DNA from 2 places in the Rhodoferax sp. XS2R6 genome. Region 2 is predicted to be linked to the other one. Evidence: predicted binding sites of a transcription regulator. Region 2 holds the regulator's gene; the other holds the start of a gene.
The links. Region 2 encodes FNR, which switches genes on or off when oxygen is low (the NO sensors DNR and NnrR bind a similar motif). Its sites were predicted from a motif close to TTGATNNNNATCAA; they were not measured.
Positions count from the first base shown of each region.

Region 1: the regulator FNR is predicted to act here: its motif matches at 6,423-6,436, upstream of AC097A_RS03205 (type IV pili methyl-accepting chemotaxis transducer N-terminal domain-containing protein).

Region 1 is NZ_JBWMAY010000001.1:676,911-686,823, reverse strand. Features, by position in the region: gene AC097A_RS03240 (xanthine dehydrogenase family protein molybdopterin-binding subunit) at 1-710, opposite strand, end outside; gene AC097A_RS03235 ((2Fe-2S)-binding protein) at 707-1,171, opposite strand; tRNA gene AC097A_RS03230 (tRNA-Leu) at 1,324-1,408, opposite strand; gene cysM (cysteine synthase CysM) at 1,450-2,352, shown strand; gene AC097A_RS03220 (NUDIX domain-containing protein) at 2,440-2,991, shown strand; gene AC097A_RS03215 (sulfurtransferase TusA family protein) at 3,023-3,250, shown strand; gene AC097A_RS03210 (valine--tRNA ligase) at 3,317-6,247, opposite strand; gene AC097A_RS03205 (type IV pili methyl-accepting chemotaxis transducer N-terminal domain-containing protein) at 6,491-8,386, shown strand; gene AC097A_RS03200 (response regulator) at 8,404-9,078, shown strand; gene AC097A_RS03195 (MFS transporter) at 9,238-9,913, shown strand, end outside.
Region 2 is NZ_JBWMAY010000001.1:232,647-242,559, forward strand. Features, by position in the region: gene AC097A_RS01105 (hypothetical protein) at 1-170, opposite strand, end outside; gene AC097A_RS01110 (hypothetical protein) at 279-605, opposite strand; gene AC097A_RS01115 (DMT family transporter) at 633-1,523, opposite strand; gene dusA (tRNA dihydrouridine(20/20a) synthase DusA) at 1,510-2,526, opposite strand; gene AC097A_RS01125 (GGDEF domain-containing protein) at 2,552-3,622, opposite strand; gene AC097A_RS01130 (sulfite exporter TauE/SafE family protein) at 3,662-4,345, opposite strand; gene hemN (oxygen-independent coproporphyrinogen III oxidase) at 4,355-5,755, opposite strand; gene fnr (fumarate/nitrate reduction transcriptional regulator Fnr) at 5,946-6,665, shown strand; gene AC097A_RS01145 (FixH family protein) at 6,681-6,959, opposite strand; gene ccoG (cytochrome c oxidase accessory protein CcoG) at 6,968-8,437, opposite strand; gene ccoP (cytochrome-c oxidase, cbb3-type subunit III) at 8,462-9,376, opposite strand; gene AC097A_RS01160 (cbb3-type cytochrome oxidase subunit 3) at 9,396-9,533, opposite strand; gene ccoO (cytochrome-c oxidase, cbb3-type subunit II) at 9,552-9,913, opposite strand, start outside.

The sequences.
Region 1 (9,913 bases), 440 kb from region 2:
GGAATGTCGCCACGCGGGGTGGGCTTGCCCAAGAGAGTCCATTGTTCGCGGGCCTTGAGGCTCACATTCTTGGGGCTGACACCGGCCGCACCCGCGGCCAACTCTCCAAAATGGGCCGTCTTACCGGAGGCGTGTTGCACCACACCTGCTGTGATGCGCAGCTCGGAGGCCGGCACTTGCCATTGCTTCGCTGCAGATTCCAGCAGGGCGGCGCGCGCTGTGGCGGCAGCGGTGCGCAGGGGTTCCCAGGCATCGGCCACACTGGACGAACCGCCGGTGGCATTGATGCCCAGCTCGCGTGCAATCTTGCCCACAAACCATTCGCCGAGTTTCACTTTGGTGGGTTTGCTGCCGCCCTCGGATTCCAGCGGGTGGAAGGGCAGGGTGGCGGTGAGCATGACCACGTTGCCATAAATGGTGTCAGGTCCGGCCTGTTGCAGCCGCAGCTTGGCCAGCGGCAGGTCCAACTCTTCAGCCACCAGCATGGACAGGGCGGTGTGCACACCCTGGCCCATTTCGCTGCGGGGCATGGCCAGCACCACCGTGCCATCGGTGGCCACCTTGATCCAGCCGTTCAGGGCCACTTCGCCGCCTTCGGGCAGCATCAGTTCGGCGCTGCCCATGCGGGAGCGGGCGGGCAGCACGCCCCAGCCCACCACCAAGGCACCGGTTGCGCCCAGGGCGCTCAGTATCCAGGTGCGGCGCTTCATGCTGCGGCTCCTTGCAGTTGGCCGGCAGCGCGGTGGATGGCGGCGCGCACACGCTGGTAGGTGCCGCAGCGGCAGATGTTGGTCATGGCCTCGTCGATGTCGGCATCGGTGGGTTTGGGTTTGCGCGCCAAGAGGGCGGCGGCGGCCATCAGCATGCCGCTTTGGCAGTAGCCGCACTGGGGCACCTGCTCGGCAATCCAGGCGGTTTGCAGGGCGTGCAGCTTGTCGGGGCTGCCCAGGGCTTCGATGGTGGTGATCTTTTGGCCTACCACTGCAGAGGCTGGCATGACGCAGGAGCGTACCGGCTGGCCATCCACATGGACCGTGCAGGCACCGCAGGCGGCGACACCGCAGCCAAACTTGGTGCCGGTCATGTTCAGGGTGTCGCGCAGCACCCAGAGCAGGGGCATGTCGGGTGGGACGTCGGCCGTGACGGCCTTGCCATTGATGTTGAGTTCCATGGGGCGCACTCCTTGCGGGTTCTTGTGGCCCGCATCATAGAGGTGGCGCCCGCGCCCTTGTGTCACGCAGGGCCACACAGCGGGTAATCCATGAGGGCTTTTAGAGCGCCCAAACAAAAAGCCAGACGTCTTGCGAACGTCTGGCTTGTATGTGGTGCCCGGGGCCGGACTCGAACCGGCACGCCTTGCGGCGGGGGATTTTGAGTCCCCTGAGTCTACCAATTTCACCACCCGGGCAGGGTATTCTGTGAAGCGCGAATTATGGCACATTTATGGGCATGACATTTCCCACCATCGAAGACGCCATCGGAAACACCCCCTTGGTCGCACTGCAGCGCATCCAGGCCAACGACAACCAGTCCCGCAACACCGTGGTGCTGGGCAAGCTCGAAGGCAACAACCCCGCCGGCTCGGTCAAAGACCGCCCGGCCCTGTCCATGATCCAGCGTGCGCAGGAGCGCGGGGACATTAAGCCCGGCGACACGCTGATTGAAGCCACCTCGGGCAACACCGGCATTGCGCTGGCCATGGCCGCGGCGGTCAAGGGCTACCGCATGGTCTTGATCATGCCGGAGGACCTGTCCATCGAACGCGCCCAGACCATGAAGGCTTTTGGCGCCGAACTCATCCTCACGCCCAAGAGCGGTGGCATGGAGTACGCGCGGGATCTGGCCGAGCAAATGCAACGCGATGGCAAAGGTCGGGTGTTGGACCAGTTTGCCAACGGCGACAACCCCCGCATCCACTACGAAACTACAGGCCCCGAGCTGTGGAAGCAAACCGACGGCCGCATTACCCACTTTGTCAGCGCCATGGGCACCACGGGCACCATCACCGGCGTGTCACGGTTTTTGAAAGAAAAGAACCCGGCCATCCGCATCATTGGCGCTCAGCCCTCCGAGGGCTCCCGCATTCCCGGCATCCGCAAATGGCCTGAGGCCTATTTGCCCAAAATTTACGACCCCAAAAACGTCGACGAGCTGGTCTACGTGAGCCAGGCCGATGCCGAAGACATGTGCCGTCGCCTGGCGCGCGAAGAGGGCATCTTTGGCGGCATCTCGGCCGCCGGTGCCTGTTGGGTGGCGCAAGAAATTGCCAAACGCGAGCGCGATGCGGTGATTGTGTTTGTGGTCTGTGACCGCGGTGACCGCTACCTCTCCACAGGTGTATTCCCCGCCTGAATTTGAATGAAATTGGCCTCTAGCTCCCGCGGAATATGCGCGGGCAGCTATTGAATGCATAGCAAATAAATCGGTAAAAGGGTGGGTATGTCAGCAGCTTTCAAGTTCTGTCCGCAGTGCGCCACGGCGCTGGAGCACATCACGCTGGCCGAAGACGGTGGCGACAAGACCCGCCTGCGCTGCCCGGCCTGCGACTTCACGCACTGGAACAACCCCACGCCGGTGCTGGCGGCGGTGATTGAGTACAACGGTCAAATTTTGCTGGCACGCAACGCGGCGTGGCCCGGCAAGATGTACGCGCTGATCACCGGCTTTATGGAGGCCGGCGAGACGCCCGAAGAGGGCATTGCGCGCGAAATTTCTGAAGAGACCAACTTGACCACCAGCGCGCTGAAGCTGCTGGGTGCGTACGACTTCCAGCGCATGAACCAGGTCATCATTGCCTACCACGCTGTCTGCCATGGGGATGTGAAGCTGAGCCCCGAGCTGGTGGACTACCGCCTCTACAACCTGGAAGATGTGAAATGCTGGCCCGCTGGCACTGGTTATGCGCTGGCCGAGTTTTTGCGCTCACGTGGGCATGAGCCCACCTTCATCGACCCGGTGTGGCGCCAGGACGCCGAGAAGCTGGCGACTTAAAATTGGCCCCTACGCCAGAAAGCCCCATTGCATGCACACCGACAAAGAAGTTGACACCCGCGGCCTGAATTGCCCCCTGCCCATCCTCAAGGCCAAGAAGGCCCTGGCCGAGCTGGTGAGCGGCCAGACGCTCAAAGTGGTGGCCACCGACCCCGGCTCCATCCGCGACTTTCAGGCTTTTGCCAAGCAAACCGGCAACGAGCTGCTGGAACAGGAAACCGTGGGTGCGGAATACATCCACGTGCTGCGCAGGCGCTAGTTTCTTGTACCCCCAAGAAAAAAGCCGCCAGGGCAACCCGGCGGCTTTTTTTTATGGACGCGCTGCTTAGTTCAGGCGGGCCAGTTGCTCTTTCACCTTCTCCAGCGTGGCAGCAAAGTCGGCCACGCGCTTGCGTTCCTGCTCCAGCACGGCGGCAGGGGCCTTGGCCACAAAGGCTTCGTTGCTCAACTTGACGCTGGCCTTGGTGATCTGCTCTTCCAGGCGGGCCACTTCCTTGCCCAGGCGGATCTTTTCGGCGGCCACATCCACTTCCACAAACAGGCACACACGCGCCTCGCCCACCACCGCCACGGGGGCGGACTGGGCGGCGGCTTGCCAGCTGGTCTCATCCGCAAACACCTTCACCTCGCTGAGCTTGGCCAGCGACTGCAGCACGGCGGCGGATGCCTGCAAGAATTCGCCTTCTGCCGCGCTGTGGGCCACCACAAACAGCGGCAGGCGTGCGGCGGGCGACACGTTCATCTCGCCGCGCAGGTTGCGGCAGGCGTCCACCAGGGCCTTCAGTTTGGCGACATGGGCAATGGCAGCTTCGTCGATGCGTTCAGGCTGGCTGACGGGGTAGGCGGCCACGGCCACCGAGGGACCTGCACGGCCTGCCACCGGTGCCACTTTTTGCCACAGCTCCTCAGAAATGAAGGGTGTGATGGGGTGGATCAGGCGCAGGATGACTTCCAACGTGCGGATCAGCGTGCGGCGGGTGGCGCGTTTTTGGGCGTCGGTGCCGGTGTTGATTTGCACCTTGGCAATTTCCAGGTACCAGTCGCAGAACTCGTTCCACACGAAGTCATAAATCGTGTTGGCCACGTTGTCCAGGCGGTAGTCTGCAAAGCCCTTGGCCACTTCGGCCTCGGTCTTTTGCAGCAGCGAGACGATCCAGCGGTCGGCCTGGCTGAATTCCAGGTAACCATGGGCTTCGCCACCGGGTGCGCACTGCTCCTTGGTGTGCTCGTTCAGCCCGCAGTCGTTGCCTTCGCAGTTCATCAGCACAAAGCGCGTGGCGTTCCACAGCTTGTTGCAGAAGTTGCGGTAGCCCTCGCAGCGCTTGCTGTCGAAGTTGATGCTGCGGCCCAGCGACGCGAGCGCCGCAAAGGTGAAACGCAGCGCGTCCGCACCGTAGGCCGGAATACCCTCGGGGAATTCCTTTTCGGTGTTCTTGCGCACCTGGGGTGCGGTCTCTGGCTTGCGCAGGCCGGTGGTGCGCTTGTCCAGCAGGGGTGCCAGCGAGATGCCGTCGATCAGATCGACCGGGTCCAGCACATTGCCCTCGGACTTGCTCATCTTCTTGCCCTGCGCGTCTTTCACCAGGCCGTGGATGTAGACATGCTTGAACGGCACACGCCCCGTGAAGTGCGTGGTCATCATGATCATGCGGGCAACCCAGAAGAAGATGATGTCGTAGCCCGTCACCAGCACGCTGCTGGGCAGGTACAGGTTGTAGTCGTCGGTGGCGCCGGTGCCCGCGCCTTCATTGCCCCAGCCCATGGTGGAGAAGGGCACCATGGCGCTGGAGTACCAAGTGTCGAGCACATCCGGGTCGCGCTTGAGCGTTTTGCCGGGGGCTTGCGCCTGGGCTTCGGCCTCGTTGCGCGCCACATACACCTTGCCGTCTTCGTCGTACCAGGCCGGAATCTGGTGACCCCACCACAGCTGGCGGCTGATACACCAGTCCTGGATGTTGTTCATCCACTGGTTGTAGGTGTTGACCCAGTTCTCGGGCACAAACTTCACCTCGCCACTCTGCACCACGTCGATAGATTTTTGCGCGATGGACTTGCCCGTGGCGTCGCCCTTGCCCACGGTGTTCATGGCCATGAACCACTGGTCGGTCAGCATGGGTTCGATCACTTGGCCGGTGCGTGCGCAGCGCGGCACTTGCAGCTTGTGCTTTTTTACTTCCACCAGGAAGCCGCTGGCTTCCAGATCGGCGACTACTTTTTTGCGCGCCACAAAACGGTCCAGGCCCTGGTAGGGCGCGGGGGCGTTCTCGTTGATCTTGGCGTCCAGCGTCAGCACGCAGATCAGAGGCAGCTTGTGGCGCTGGCCCACGGCATAGTCGTTCTGGTCGTGCGCGGGCGTGACCTTCACCACGCCGGTACCAAAGGCCTTGTCCACGTAGTCGTCGGCAATCACCGGGATCTCGCGGTCGCACAGGGGCAGCTTCACCATCTTGCCGATCAGCGCCGTGTAGCGCTCGTCCTCGGGGTGCACCATCACGGCCACGTCGCCCAGCATGGTCTCGGGGCGGGTGGTGGCCACGGTGATGTCGCCGCTGCCATCGGCCAGCGGGTAACGGATGTGCCACAGCGAGCCGTCTTCCTCTTCGCTCTCCACCTCCAGGTCACTCACCGCGCTCATGAGGATGGGGTCCCAGTTCACCAGGCGCTTGCCGCGGTAGATCAGGCCTTGTTCATACAACTGCACAAAGGTTTCGGTCACCGTTTTGGACAGCTTGGGGTCCATGGTGAAGTACTCACGGCTCCAGTCCACGCTGTCGCCCATGCGGCGCATCTGGCCGGTGATGGTATTGCCGGATTTTTCCTTCCACTCCCACACCTTGGCGGTGAAGGCTTCGCGGCCCAGGTCGTGACGGCTGATCTTTTGCTCTTGCAACTGGCGCTCCACCACGATCTGGGTGGCAATGCCGGCGTGGTCGGTGCCCGGAATCCAGGCGGTGTTGAAACCGGCCATGCGGTGGTAGCGCGTCAGGCTGTCCATGATGGTCTGATTGAACGCGTGGCCCATGTGCAGCGTGCCCGTCACATTGGGCGGTGGCAGCTGGATGGCAAAGGCGGGCTGGCCGGCCTGCGGGGCCTGGGTGCCGCGGTAGCCCGCTACGCCATAGCCGCGCTTTTCCCATTCGGGGCCCCAGTGCGCTTCCAGCGCGACGGGCTCAAACGATTTGGACAGGGACTGTAGACCCGGTTGTTCGGGGGCTGTGGGGGCGGCGGTGGAGGGCGTGGAGGCGGTGTCAGACATGGGGGGTTCTTCTAAGAGCGAGCGGCGATTTTACCGGGGCAGGGCTACGGCCCGTAAGGTGCTATTGTTTTAGGAGCTGTTGGCGCAGTATTTACGAGGGCTAGGTGCCAATTTGATGCCAAAAATAGCTGCGGTGGGCGGCTCTGCCGGATCACCGCAGGTAGATACCGCTTGCTTGACTTGTATCAAGCGGGTGCGGCGGGGCAGTCCCCACAATCCGGCCATCCTTCCTGCCACATCGCCATGTTCCACACCCACGCGACCTCCCTGTCCAGCAAGCTGGTGCGCATTGGCGTGGCCTTGCTGGTGGTGGCGCTTACGTCCATTGGGCTCACGCTCTGGGTGACCTGGCAGCTGGAAGGCGGGGCCGCCTCGGTCAACGAGGCCGGACGCATGCGCATGCAGACCTGGCGCATGGCCAGCGAGATCCAGGCCGGCATTGCCGAGGACCAGCGCATGGCGCGTATTGCCGAGTTTGACCAGAACCTGTGGGTGCTGGAGCAGGGCGATCCCTCGCGCCCGCTGTTTGTGCCCTGGGACCCGGTGGTGCGCGGCAAGTTCAGCGCAGTGCAGGCGCTGTGGCGGGCCCAGCGGGCCGGTTGGGTGTCGGGCGCGGCGGCGCAGCCGGGCACCATTCTTCCGTCGACCCATGCGTTGGTAGAGGCTATTGATGGGCTGGTCAGCGCGATTGAGCAGCAGTTGGCCAAGCTCACCGCGGTGCTCAACCTGTTTCAGTTCGTGATGATGGTGCTGGCTATCTTTGCTGCGGTGGTCATGCTCTACACCGGGTACTTGTATGTCATCAACCCGCTGGACCAGCTGCAACAAGGGCTGCGCCGTGTGGAGGAGGGGGATTTCCAGGTCCGCATCGAGGTGGACAGCAAGGACGAGTTTGGCCTGGTGGCGCAGGGCTTCAATGGCATGGCGGTGCGGCTGCAGGACATGGTGGATGGCCTGGAGGCGCAGGTGCGGGCCAAGACCCAGCACATCGAAGCGCAGCGTGCGCGCATCGAGACGCTGTACGACTTCAGTGCCTTCCTGGCAGGGGTGAACTCGATTGAAGAGATGTCACGCGGCTTTGCCCAGCGTCTGCGGAAGGTGATGGGGGCCGACGCGGTGACCGTGCGCTGGTCGGACGAGGCCAACCAGCGTTACCTGATGCTGGCGTCCGACTGTTTTCCGCAAGACATGCTGGATGAAGAGCGCAGCCTGCTGGCCGGGGCCTGTGCCTGTGGCAGCCCCCTGCAGGAGGCGCGCACGCGGGTGATCCCGATCCAGAGCGCCGAGGCCGCGCCCATGCGCCATTGCGTGAAGGCGGGCTACGAGAGCTTGGTGAGCGTGCCCATCCGCCTGCAAAGCCGCCTGATGGGCGAGGTGGACCTGTTCTACCGCAAGACGCTGGAACTCTCCAAGGACGAAGAGGTGCTGCTCGATGCCCTGGCCAGCCACTTGGCCAGTGCGCTGGAGGGGCTGCGGGCCTCGGCCTTGGAGCGCGAGGCGGCGGTGGGAGAAGAGCGCACCCTGCTTGCCCGTGAACTGCATGACTCCATTGCGCAGTCGCTGGCCTTCCTGAAAATCCAGGTGCAGCTGCTGCGCAGCGCGGCCGACAAGGCGCAGGGCCCGCAGATGCAGGTCGCGCTGGACGAGCTGGACGCGGGCCTGAAAGAAAGCATTGGCGATGTGCGGGAGCTGCTGGTGCACTTTCGCACCCGCACCAACACCGATGACATTGAGGCAGCCTTGCAGGAGACGCTGCAAAAGTTCCGCCACCAAACCGGACTGCACACGGAGTTGACCGTCAACGGTACCGGCCTGCCGCTGCCCTCCGACGTGCAGGTGCAGGTCTTGCATGTGGTGCAAGAGGCCCTGTCCAATGTGCGCAAACATGCCCAGGCCACGTCGGTGGCGCTGCGGGTAGAGAAAGGTCAGTTCTGGACTTTCACGGTGCAGGACAACGGTAGCGGCTTTGCCCCTGACGCGGTGCTGGGCAGCCAGCATGTGGGGCGACACATCATGCAAGAGCGCGCACAGGCCATTGGGGCCACCGTGCACCTGAGCTCTGAGCCAGGGCAGGGCACCTGCGTGCAACTGCGCTTGCCTGAGCACCCCGTGACCACTCCGGCCGCCCAGGCCCTTTGACTGTTCTGGAACTTCCCATGCCCCTGATCCAACTGCTAGTGGTCGACGACCACAACCTCTTTCGCCGCGGGTTGATTGCACTGCTCAAGCAGGATGGGCGCTTTGACGTGGTGGGCGAGGCTGCGGACCTGGGGCAGGCGCTGCGCTGTGCGGGGCAGGTACAGCCGGACCTCATCTTGCTGGATAACCACCTGCCCGGTGTGCGCGGCATTGACGGCATTGGCGCACTCAAGCAGGCCTTTGGCCGTGCCCGGATCCTCATGCTCACGGTGAGCGAGAACGAGGAAGACCTGGCCGCCGCCATGCAGGCCGGGGCCGATGGCTACCTGCTCAAGACTGTGGAGTCGGACCAGCTGTGCCAGGCCATCGTGCGGGTGCTGGCGGGTGAGCCGGTCATCAGCCCCGAGATGATGACGAAGTTTGTGGCGGCCTTTCGCACCAAGCCACACGCCAGCCTGCCGGTGCAGGCCTCGCCAGCGGCGCCACCGCCCGGCTTGCAAGAAACGCTGTCTGCCCGCGAGCGCGAGATCCTGCTGCTGGTCGCACACGGCCACAGCAACAAGCTGATTGCCCGCCAGCTGGACATTGCCGAGGCTACGGTCAAGGTGCATGTGCAAGGCATCCTGCGCAAGCTGCAGCTCAGCTCGCGGGTGCAGGCTGCGGTATACGCCGCCGCCCACGGCCTGGTTTGATCCAGATCAGGTCGCGTGTGGATAACACGCCCACTACGCCTTTGGAACTAGGCCCGCCCCGGCGGGCCTAGTTCTTTTGCAGGGTGCCACTCGTCCCAATGGGGGATGGGCAGCAGGCCCCCAAAACGCGACAGTCATTCCATCCCTAGGAGATGGAATATGGCCTCTGATTTAAGCAACGCACGCAAAGCCTGGTCGGTGCTCATCGTCAGCACGCTGGCGTTCACCGTGTGCTTCATGGTCTGGATGATGTTTGGCGTGATCGGCATCCCGATCAAAAAGATGCTGAACCTCAACGCCACTGAGTTCGGCCTGCTCACCGCCACACCGGTGCTCACCGGTTCGCTGATCCGTGTGCCCCTGGGCATCTGGACCGACCGCTTTGGCGGCCGCATCGTCATGGCGGTGCTGATGGCCATCACCGTGCCCGCCATCTGGATGATGGCCTATGCCACCGCGTACTGGCACTTCATTACCATCGGCCTGTTTGTGGGCCTGGCCGGCGGCTCGTTCTCGGTGGGCACCCCGTACGTGGCGCGCTGGTTCCCCAAAGCCAAGCAGGGCACGGCCATGGGCATTTATGGCGCGGGTAACTCTGGCTCGGCGGTCAACAAGTTTGTCGCACCGGTGATTCTGGTGGCCTTTGGCTGGAGCATGGTGCCGCAGGTGTATGCGGCCATCATGCTGGGCACGCTGGTGCTGTTCTGGATGTTCAGCCACAGCGACCCGGCCCACCTGGTGCCCAACAACGTCAGCTTCAAGGACCAGCTCAAAGCACTGAAGGACCCCAAGGTCATCAAGTACTGCCAGTACTACAGCATCGTGTTTGGCGGTT
Region 2 (9,913 bases):
GCCCCCTTGCCTGCCACCCCAACCGCTCCTTTGCTGGCAGCCCCCGCGGCCTTGCCGGCTCCCGCACCCAGCTTGCCCAGCAAACCCCAGATGGCATGGGCAGGCGGCACCAACACCAGACTGCAGCACAAGGCCAGAAAGAAACCCAACCCGTAACTACGCAATCGCATACTGCCTCCCTATGGCGGTTGATGTACGGCCTACACCGCTATATTTTGGATAGCTTCTCACGCATATTTGGCGAGGGCTAGAGGCCAATTTCACTCAAAAATGGCGCCCTAGGCCTGCCACACCCCAAAACCGGCCTCACGCAGAAGAATACCCAACTCCACCTCCATGCCACGCGCCGCCTCGTACTGCATGGGGTTGTAGGCCTCGTACAGGTCGGGCAGCAGGCGCAGGCCAAACTCCAGCACGTAACGGTTCGCCTGAATACCTGCCTTGTGTTTGTCAAACCGAATATCCGGGTCCAGCCCGGTCATGCCCACGTACACACAGGGCTTGCCGGTGATGTAGCCGGGGTTGGCGCGCATGAACTTGGCCTGCTCCAGCACCTGGGCGGACAACTCCACAACATACACATGGTGATGGGCGCGCTTGGCCATGGCTGTCTCCTGCGCGTCTGGCGCGTGTTAGCGCCGTGACACCCAGTACACGCCGGGCAAAATCAGCGCCGCGCCCACCAGGTGGTGCACGCCCAGCGGCTCGCCCAACACGCCCCAAGCGGCCAGGGCCGCATACAAGGGCCCCAGGTACAGCGTGACCGCCACGCGACTGGCGCCCAGCACCTTTTGTGCGGCGCCATAAATCCAGTAGGCGGCCAGGCCGGGAAACAGCGCCGCGGCCACCACCAGGCCGGTGGCGGCCCAAGACCAGGCAGGCGTCTCGGGCAACTGGGCCTCCCACACAGCGCAGGGAATCAGCGTCAGCACCCCCCCGGCGCAAATGGCAGCCAGCCGCGCGGTGGAACCCAGCGGGCTGGGCCACAGCTTTTGCAGCAACGCATAGGCCGCCCAAGCCACCATGGCCGCCACGATCCACGCGTCGCCCACCACCCACTGCACCTGGCCCAGCGCCAGCCACTGGCCTTGCACCACCACATGCACCACACCGGCCAGTGCCACCACCACGCCCGCCACCTGCGTCCAACGGAAACGTTCCCCCAGCCATAGCACCGCGCCCAAGGCAATCAACACGGGGGACGCGGCGTAAATCAGGGAGATGTTCATGGCGCCCGTGGTGCGCGCGCCCAGATAAACCCAAGCACCGCAGACCAACATGCCGCAAAAACCCAACACCACATACTGGTGCCACACGGCCAGAATGGCGCGGCGCTGCGCCCACAGCTCTTGGCGCGCCACCGCACCCAGCAGCACGCCGGCGATGGCCCAGCGCCCCAGCGCCAGCGCATAAGGCGCCACAACGCCAGGCGCCCAGCGCGCGACGATGAAGTTCACCGCCCACAGTGCGGGAATGAGCCACAGCCCCAGCAGGGCCCAGCGCTCCTGCTCAGGCCGCTGCAAGCGCAGTACCCCGTGCAATCGCCATCACGTCGCGGGCGGGCAAGGTTTTGTAGCGGTGGTCGCTCCACACCTGGCGCCACTTGCGCGCGCCGGGCAGGCCGTGGCGCAGGCCCAGCATGTGGCGGGCAATGCTGTACCACGAGGTGCCGTGCTCCGCCGCCTCACGCTCCATGTACTCCACCATAGCCAACTCGACGCTATCCCGCGTCAGCTCTGCGGGAGAAGCTCCGAAAAACGTAGCATCCCACTCGGCCAGCCACCAGGGGTTGTGATACGCCTCGCGGCCCAGCATCACGCCGTCCACATGCTCCAACTGCTCGGCCAGCTGGGCGCTGGTGGTCAAGCCGCCGTTGATGGCGATGGTGAGGTGGGGAAAGTCTTGTTTCAGTTGGTGCACCAGCTCGTAACGCAGCGGCGGGATCTCGCGGTTTTCCTTCGGGCTCAGGCCTTTGAGCCAGGCATTGCGCGCATGGGCAATGAACACGGTGCAGCCTGCATCGGCCACGGTGCCCACAAAGTCGCGCACAAAGCCGTAGCCCTCTTCCTTGTCGATGCCAATGCGGTGTTTCACGGTGACCGGAATGTCCACCACGTCCACCATGGCCTTCACGCAGTCGGCCACCAGCGAGGCCTCGTTCATCAGGCAGGCGCCAAACGCGCCGCGCTGCACACGTTCACTCGGGCAGCCGCAGTTGATGTTGATTTCGTCGTAGCCCCAGTCCTGGCCCAGCTTGGCGCACTGCGCCAGATCAGCCGGCTCGCTACCGCCCAGTTGCAGGGCCACGGGGTGTTCTTCGGTGTTAAAGCGCAGGTGGCGCGGCACGTCACCATGGATGAGCGCGCCGGTGGTCACCATTTCGGTGTACAGCAGCGCGTGGCGGCTCAGCAGGCGGTGGAAATAGCGGCAATGGCGGTCAGTCCAATCCATCATGGGGGCGACGGACAGACGCCAAGGATTGGGAGCAGACGCGGGGGTGCCAGAGAGTGGCAAGACAGAAGACATGGGCAGGATTATCCCAGCCCGGGCATCACAGCAGCGTGTGCACCCGGTTTCGCCCTGCCTGCTTGGCCTGGTAAAGCGCCTGGTCGGCGCGGTTCACCAGGTCGGCGGGGTCGGTCTTGGCCTCGGCCATGGCGGCGCCCACGCTCACGGTCACTGGCCGATGCAAGCCCTGCAGGGCTTGCACCGCCTGGCGGATGCGTTCGGCCACCGCACGCGTGTCGGCCACTTGGGTGTCGGGCAGGATGACGGCAAACTCTTCGCCGCCGTAGCGGGCCACATGGTCGTAGGCCCGGGCCTGCGATTTGATGGCCGCGGCCACGGCCTGTAGGGCCTGGTCGCCGGCTAGGTGGCCATACTGGTCGTTATAGGCCTTGAAGTGGTCCACATCCACCATCAGCAATGCCAGCGGCGAGCGGGTGCGCAAGGCGCGGGCATATTCATTGGCCAGCAGCCGGTCGAAGGCGCGGCGGTTCTTCAGGTTGGTCAGCGCGTCGGTCAGGCTTTGCTCGGACAACTCGTCGTTGAGCTCCTGCAGCTGTTTTTGCGCGTCTTCCAGTTCGCGCTGGCGCAGGCTCTGCGCGCGCGACAGCAGCTCCAGCTCGGCATTGGCGCGGCGCAGGGCCAGCAGTTGCACCACTTGGCGCGACAGGGCCTTGAGCGCTTCGGCCTGCGCCTCGGTCAACTTGCGGGGAACTTGATCAATCACACACACGGTGCCCAGCGCAGCGCCCGAGGCGGTCAGCAGCGGTGCCCCGGCATAAAAGCGGATACCCAGGTCGCCAGTGACCAGGGGGTTGGTAGCAAAACGGCTGTCGTCCAGCGCATTGGGCACTTCCATCAGGGCGTCGGGTTCGGTAATGGCGTGCGCACAAAACGCAATGCCACGCGGCGTTTCCATCGCGTTCAGGCCCACCCGGGCCTTGAACCACTGGCGATCCTCGTCAATCAGGGAAATCAGCGCGATCGGGGTGTTGCAAATGAAGGCGGCGAGCTTGACAACGTCGTCATAGGCTTGCTCGGCCGCGGTATCCAGCACCCCCAGACTGCGCAGCTCTGCCAGTCGCAAGGCCTCGGCAGCGTAGGCGGTTTGGTCCATGGGGGGCGCCCTCCAACAGGGGGTGGTTCTTGATGTGCATCAAGGTGTGATGCACCATGGAGCCTGATTGTGCACCAATCCCATCCACAAAGCCCACGCCGAACTGGCCGCCAACGCCGCCCCCGCCAAGCGCACGCCCCATTGCCCATCACCCATCTGGCCGCCCTGCAGGCGCAGCCACAACCAGGGCCCCAGCAGCATGGTGACCGAGGTGCCCAGGGCAAACAGGGCCATGACGGCGGCCCCACTCACCACGTCACCCGCCAATGCCGCCACCAGCAGCGCCGAATACAACAAACCGCAGGGCAACAGCGCCCACAACATGCCCAGCCCCAGCGGTGCCCCACGGCCCCAGCGCAAACCCAGGCTGCGGGTATAGCCCCACACCGTGCGGGCACCGGCCTGCAACCACAGCGGCTGGCGCCCCTGCCAGAACAGCAGCAGCCCCAGCACCAGCGCCGCCACATGCACCATGGACCACACGGGCCGCAGTGCAGCGCTCTGCACCGTAAGCCAGCCCAGGCCCTGCATGGACGCGGCCGCCAGCCCACCCAGCGCCGCATAACCGATCACACGGCCGACTTGAAAGGTGAGGAGTGCCGAGGTTTGGCGCGGGCCCGCCGCCTGCCCTATACCCGCGCAGGCAGCGCCACACATGGCCACACAGTGCGGCCCGCCCACCAGACCCATCACCAGGGCCGTGAGTGCCAGAGAAGATTGCATCAGGCCATGCTAAATGATCTTGGAGAAGCGGGCACGGGTGCGGTCGGACTGCAGGTACCTGTCAAACACCATGGCCACTGCGCGCACAAAAAACCAGCCCTGCGCAGTGACCTGGATGCCGCTGTCGTCCAGCACCACCAGGCCCTGCCCGGCCAGCGTTTGCAGCGCCTCCATCTCAGTGGCAAAGTAGTTTTTAAAGTCCACCAAGTAGGCCAGGTTGATGGACTCGAACTGCAACTGGCCCTGGCACATGAGCGCCATGATGACGGCGCGGCGCACCAGGTCGTCGCGTGTGACGGCCAGGCCGCGCACCACTGGAAAACGGCCCTGGTCCAGGTAGTCGTAGTACTCGTCCAACGTCTTGGCGTTCTGGCTGTAGGTCGCACCAATGCGGCCGATGGCCGACACGCCCAAGGCGATCAAATCGCAATCGGGCTGGGTGCTGTAACCCTGGAAGTTGCGGTGCAGCCGCCCCTGGCGCTTGGCCACGGCCAGCGAGTCTTCGGGCAGGGCAAAGTGGTCCATGCCCACATACACATAACCCGCCCCCATAAAGGCAGCGAGCGAACGCGACAACATCGACACCTTGGAACCCGCGCTGGGCAACTCCACCGTGGCAATGCGACGCTGGGGTTTGAAGCGCTCGGGCAGGTGGGCGTAGGCATACAGCGCAATTCGGTCGGGTCGCAGCTGGTTGACCTGGGCCAGCGTGCGGTCAAACGACTCCGGGGTTTGCTGCGGCAGGCCATAGATCAGGTCTACATTGATAGACTCAAAACCCCGGGCGCGCGCCGCCGCAACCAGCGCAAACACCTGCTCGGCCGGCTGCACCCGGTGCACCGCCTTCTGCACCGCGGGGTCAAAGTCTTGTACGCCAAAACTCAGGCGGTTAAAACCCAGTTCGGCCAGGGTGTCCAGCCGGGTCGCGTCCACCGTGCGCGGGTCCACCTCAATGGAATATTCGCCACCCGGCGCAAAGTTGAAGTTGCGCCGCAGCATGCCCATCAGCTCGCGCAGCTCGGTGTCGCTCAAAAACGTGGGGCTGCCACCGCCCAGGTGCAGCTGGCTCACGGTCTGGCCAGTGCCCATACGTTCGGTGTGCAGGTCCACCTCGCGGCTCAGGTAGCGCAGGTAGGTGGCGGCCTTGTCGTGGTGTTTGGTAATAATCTTGTTGCAAGCGCAGTAGTAACACAGCGACTCGCAAAACGGAATGTGTACATACAGTGACAGCGGCAATGCCAAGGCCGCCGCACCACTGCGGCGCTGGGCCAGGGCTTGGGCGTAGTCGTCGGCGGTAAAGGCCTCGACAAAGCGGTCTGCCGTGGGGTAGGAGGTGTACCGCGGCCCTGCAACGTCGAAACGGGTCAGCAAATTTTCCGAGATGGGGGTGGTGTCTACGACGGCGTTCATGAATACTCCAAGCTACCGCACAGACTGTGACGCAAGCCCTGCACAAACTGCTTGATCTACATCAAGGAGCCAGCGCATGACCAGGAACATAATTGACTTGCATCAGGGGAACCATATGTTTGAGCCAATCGCACCCACCACCAAAGCCGCCGAGGCACACGCCACCATTGCCATTGCGCCGGCCACGCCCCTGACGCCCCACACCATCAAGGTGGCCTGCTCCAACTGCAACCTGCGCGAACTCTGCATGCCGCTGGGCCTGAGCGCCAGCGAGCTGGACAAGATTGACGACGTGGTGGCCAGCCGCCGCAAGATCAAACGCGGCGGGGCCCTGTTCCGCAACGGCGAAAAGTTCACCAGCCTGTATGCCATTCGCACCGGCTTCTTCAAGACCTGCGTGGCCTCGGAGGACGGGCGCGACCAGGTCACCGGTTTTCAGATGGCGGGCGAGGTGATGGGGCTGGACGGCATCGTCAACGACCACCACACCTGTGACGCCGTGGCGCTGGAAGATGCCGAGGTGTGTGTCATGCCGTTTGACCGTATTGAAGAACTGTCACGCGAAGTGAATGCGCTGCAGCGCCATGTGCACAAGATCATGAGCCGGGAAATTGTGCGGGAGAACGGCGTGATGCTGCTCTTGGGCAGCATGCGGGCCGAGGAGCGCCTGGCGGCCTTTTTGCTGAACCTGGTCCAGCGTCTGCATGCACGCGGCTTCTCGCAGTCTGAGCTGGTGTTGCGCATGACGCGCGAAGAAATTGGCAGCTACCTGGGCCTCAAGCTCGAAACCGTGAGCCGCACCTTCTCCAAATTTGTGGAAGACGGCATTGTGGAAGTCAAACAGCGCCATGTGCGCATCCTCAATACCGAGGCCCTCAAGGACATCGTCAATCCCAAGGTCTGCAACTAAACAGCCTGAGATGGCTTAGGGGGTCGCCGGAGCGACCTGCGGCTTGACCCCGGTGGCCGCGTGGTTACGCGCCTGCACAGCTGGGGCCAGGCTCTCCGGTGTCGCAGCCAGCGTGCGGTTGATCTCTATGCCCTTTTGGTAATAGTTCTGGTCCACCACCGGGTCGGCCCCCGACACAGCCAAATACAGCGTAACAAACCCAGCCACCACCACAATGGCCGGGCCAGACAGTACCAGCCAGACGTAACCAAAATGCCACCAGGGCTGCTGCGAAGAAGGGTCTTGGGTGTCCATAACAATCCTTAACGGGGAACAATAAATACCGACTTCTCGGTCACGGTGCTGCTGTGGGCCCCGTTGGTTACTTCAAAGTGGATGGGGTGGGAGCCTGCCGGTGCAGCCTCATAAGGAATCTGCACCCGCACCGCCACCCAGCGCGCCTGCGTGGCACCAATGGCCACGGTCGGCCTGTCCATCTGGGTGCTCATGCCCTCAATCCCGCTGGCGCTAACGCTGAAGTCCTGGTCCTGCTCGGTCGCGTTCATGATCTGCAGGCGGTACACGTTTTCGATCTTGCCACCCTGCACGATGCGGGCCAGCGTACCCCGGTCGCGCTCCACATCCACCCGAAACGGTGAGCGCAGCGCCAAGCTCACCAGCATGGCCACCACCACGGCCACCAGAATGCCGGTGTACACCAGCACCCGCGGGCGCAACACATGGCGCAGGGTCTGGGCGCGGGTCCAGTGTTGGTTGACGGCGTTTTGGGTGGAGTACTTCACCAAGCCGCGGGCGTAGCCCATCTTGTCCATCACGGTGTCGCACACATCGGCGCAGGCGCCGCAGCCTATGCATTCGTACTGCAGGCCATCGCGGATATCAATGCCCGTGGGGCACACCTGCACACACAGGCTGCAGTTCACACAGGCACCCAGGTTCAAGGACAGGGGGTCGGCCTTGCGCGAGCGCGCACCACGTGGCTCACCACGCTCCTCGTCGTAGGTAACAACCAGGGTGTCGCGGTCGAACATGGCGCTCTGGAAGCGCGCATAGGGGCACATGTATTTGCAGACCTGCTCACGCAAGTAACCTGCATTGCCATAGGTGGCAAACCCGTAAAACAGCACCCAAAAGGTTTCCCACGGGCCCAAGCCCCAGCCCAACACCGCGCTGGCCAGGCTGTGGATGGGCGTGAAATACCCCACAAAGGTGAAACCCGTCCACAGCGACACGGCCAGCCACATACCCTGCTTGGCCAGCTTGCGGCCCAGCTTGTCCCAGCCCCAGGGGCCTGCATCCCGGCGCATGCGGGCCGATCGGTCGCCTTCGGCCAACTTCTCCAGCCAGAGAAAAATCTCGGTGTACACCGTTTGGGGGCAGGCGTAACCACACCACAGGCGCCCGGCCACCGCGGTGAACAGGAACAGTGACAGTGCCGAAATCACCAGCAAGCCCGTGAGGTAGACAAAATCTTGCGGGTACAGCACCAACGAGAAGATGTAGAACCGTTTTGCCACCAGGTCGAACAGCACCGCTTGGCGGTCGCCCCAGGGCAGCCAAGGCAGGCCGTAAAACACCAACTGCGTGAGGAACACCAGCGCCCAGCGCCACCGGGTGAAATACCCCGACACGCTGCGCGGGTAGATCTTCTTGTGGGCCTCGTACAAAGCCACCATCTCGGCGTCGGCTCCGGGCGGTGGCTCTATCGGGCCACGGTCCGGGGACGGCGCAATCGGGATGACTTTGCGGGACGAGTCGGAAGCGGTGTTCAACACAAAGTCCTGAATGCAGCCTGCTTACTTGGCGGGCGCGCCGTTGTTGGACATGCCCCAGACGTAGGCCGCCAGCACCTGGATTTGTGCCGCGGTGAGTTTGTCAGCCTGTGCTGGCATTTGGTTGACCTTGCCATTGTTGATCATGGCAACGATGGCATTCTCTCCATAGCCATGCAACCAGATGTCGTCTGCGAGGTTGGGGGCACCCAAGGCCACATTGCCTTTGCCATCACCACCGTGGCAAGCGGCACAGGCGGCAAACTTGGGCTTGCCCAGTGCAGCACGCACCGAGTCGTGCGGGCTACCGGACAGGCTCAACACATAGTGCGCCACGTTTTTCACATCGTCCCCAGTACCTACAGCAGCAGCCATGGGCGGCATCTGTCCTACACGGCCCAAGGTTAGTGTTTCGGCAATTTTTTCAGGGGCGCCGCCGTGCAGCCAGTCGCCATCGGTCAGGTTGGGGAAACTCTTGGAGCCGCGCGCGTCCGAGCCGTGGCACTGGGAGCAGTTGTTCATGAACAGGCGCTCACCAATCGCATGGGCCTGCGGGTCCTTGGCCACCTCTTCGGGCTTCATGGACGCAAACCTGGCGTACAGCGGGGCTACTTCCTGGTTACCCTTGGCCACCTCGGCCCGGTACTGGCCTTCCTGGGTCCAGCCCAGCGTGCCAGCCGCAGTGCCCAGGCCGGGGTAAAGCGCCAGGTAAACACCGGCAAACACGATGGTGATGATGAACAGCCACACCCACCAGCGTGGCAGGGGGTTGTTCATCTCGCGCAGGTCACCGTCCCACACGTGGCCGGTGGTGTTGTCATTGGCGGTCATGGCCTTGGCTTTGCCGCTGAACCACAGCAGCAGCAGGCAGGCCACGATCCCAATGATCGTGATGGCCGCCACATAGACGGACCAGAAACTACTTGTAAAGTCGCTCATTTTTATTCCTTATGCGGGTTCAATCCTGCTCAAAAGGCAGGTTGGCGGCTTGCGCAAAATCACCCGAACGGCGCTTGGACCAGGCCCACCAGACAATGCCGACAAACACCAGCAAGCTCACCACCGTAGTCACGGAACGCAGGGTATTGATGTCCATGGAAATCTCTCTTTCGCGTTACTTGAGTGCCAAGCCCAGAACCTGCAGGTAGGCAATGGTGGCCTCCAGCTCGGTCTTGCCCTTCACCTCTTCCGGTGCCTTGGCAATCTGCTCGTCGGTGTAGGGCACACCCACGGTGCGCAGGGCCTTCATGCGGGCGGGCATCTCGGCAGCGGCCACCGGGGTTTTCTCCAGCCAGGGGTAGGCGGGCATGTTGGACTCGGGCACCACGTCGCGCGGGTTCACCAGGTGGATGCGGTGCCATTCGTCGCTGTACTTGCCGCCTACGCGGGCCAGGTCGGGCCCGGTGCGTTTGCTGCCCCATTGGAAGGGATGGTCGTACACCGACTCGCCCGCCACCGAGTAGTGGCCGTAGCGCA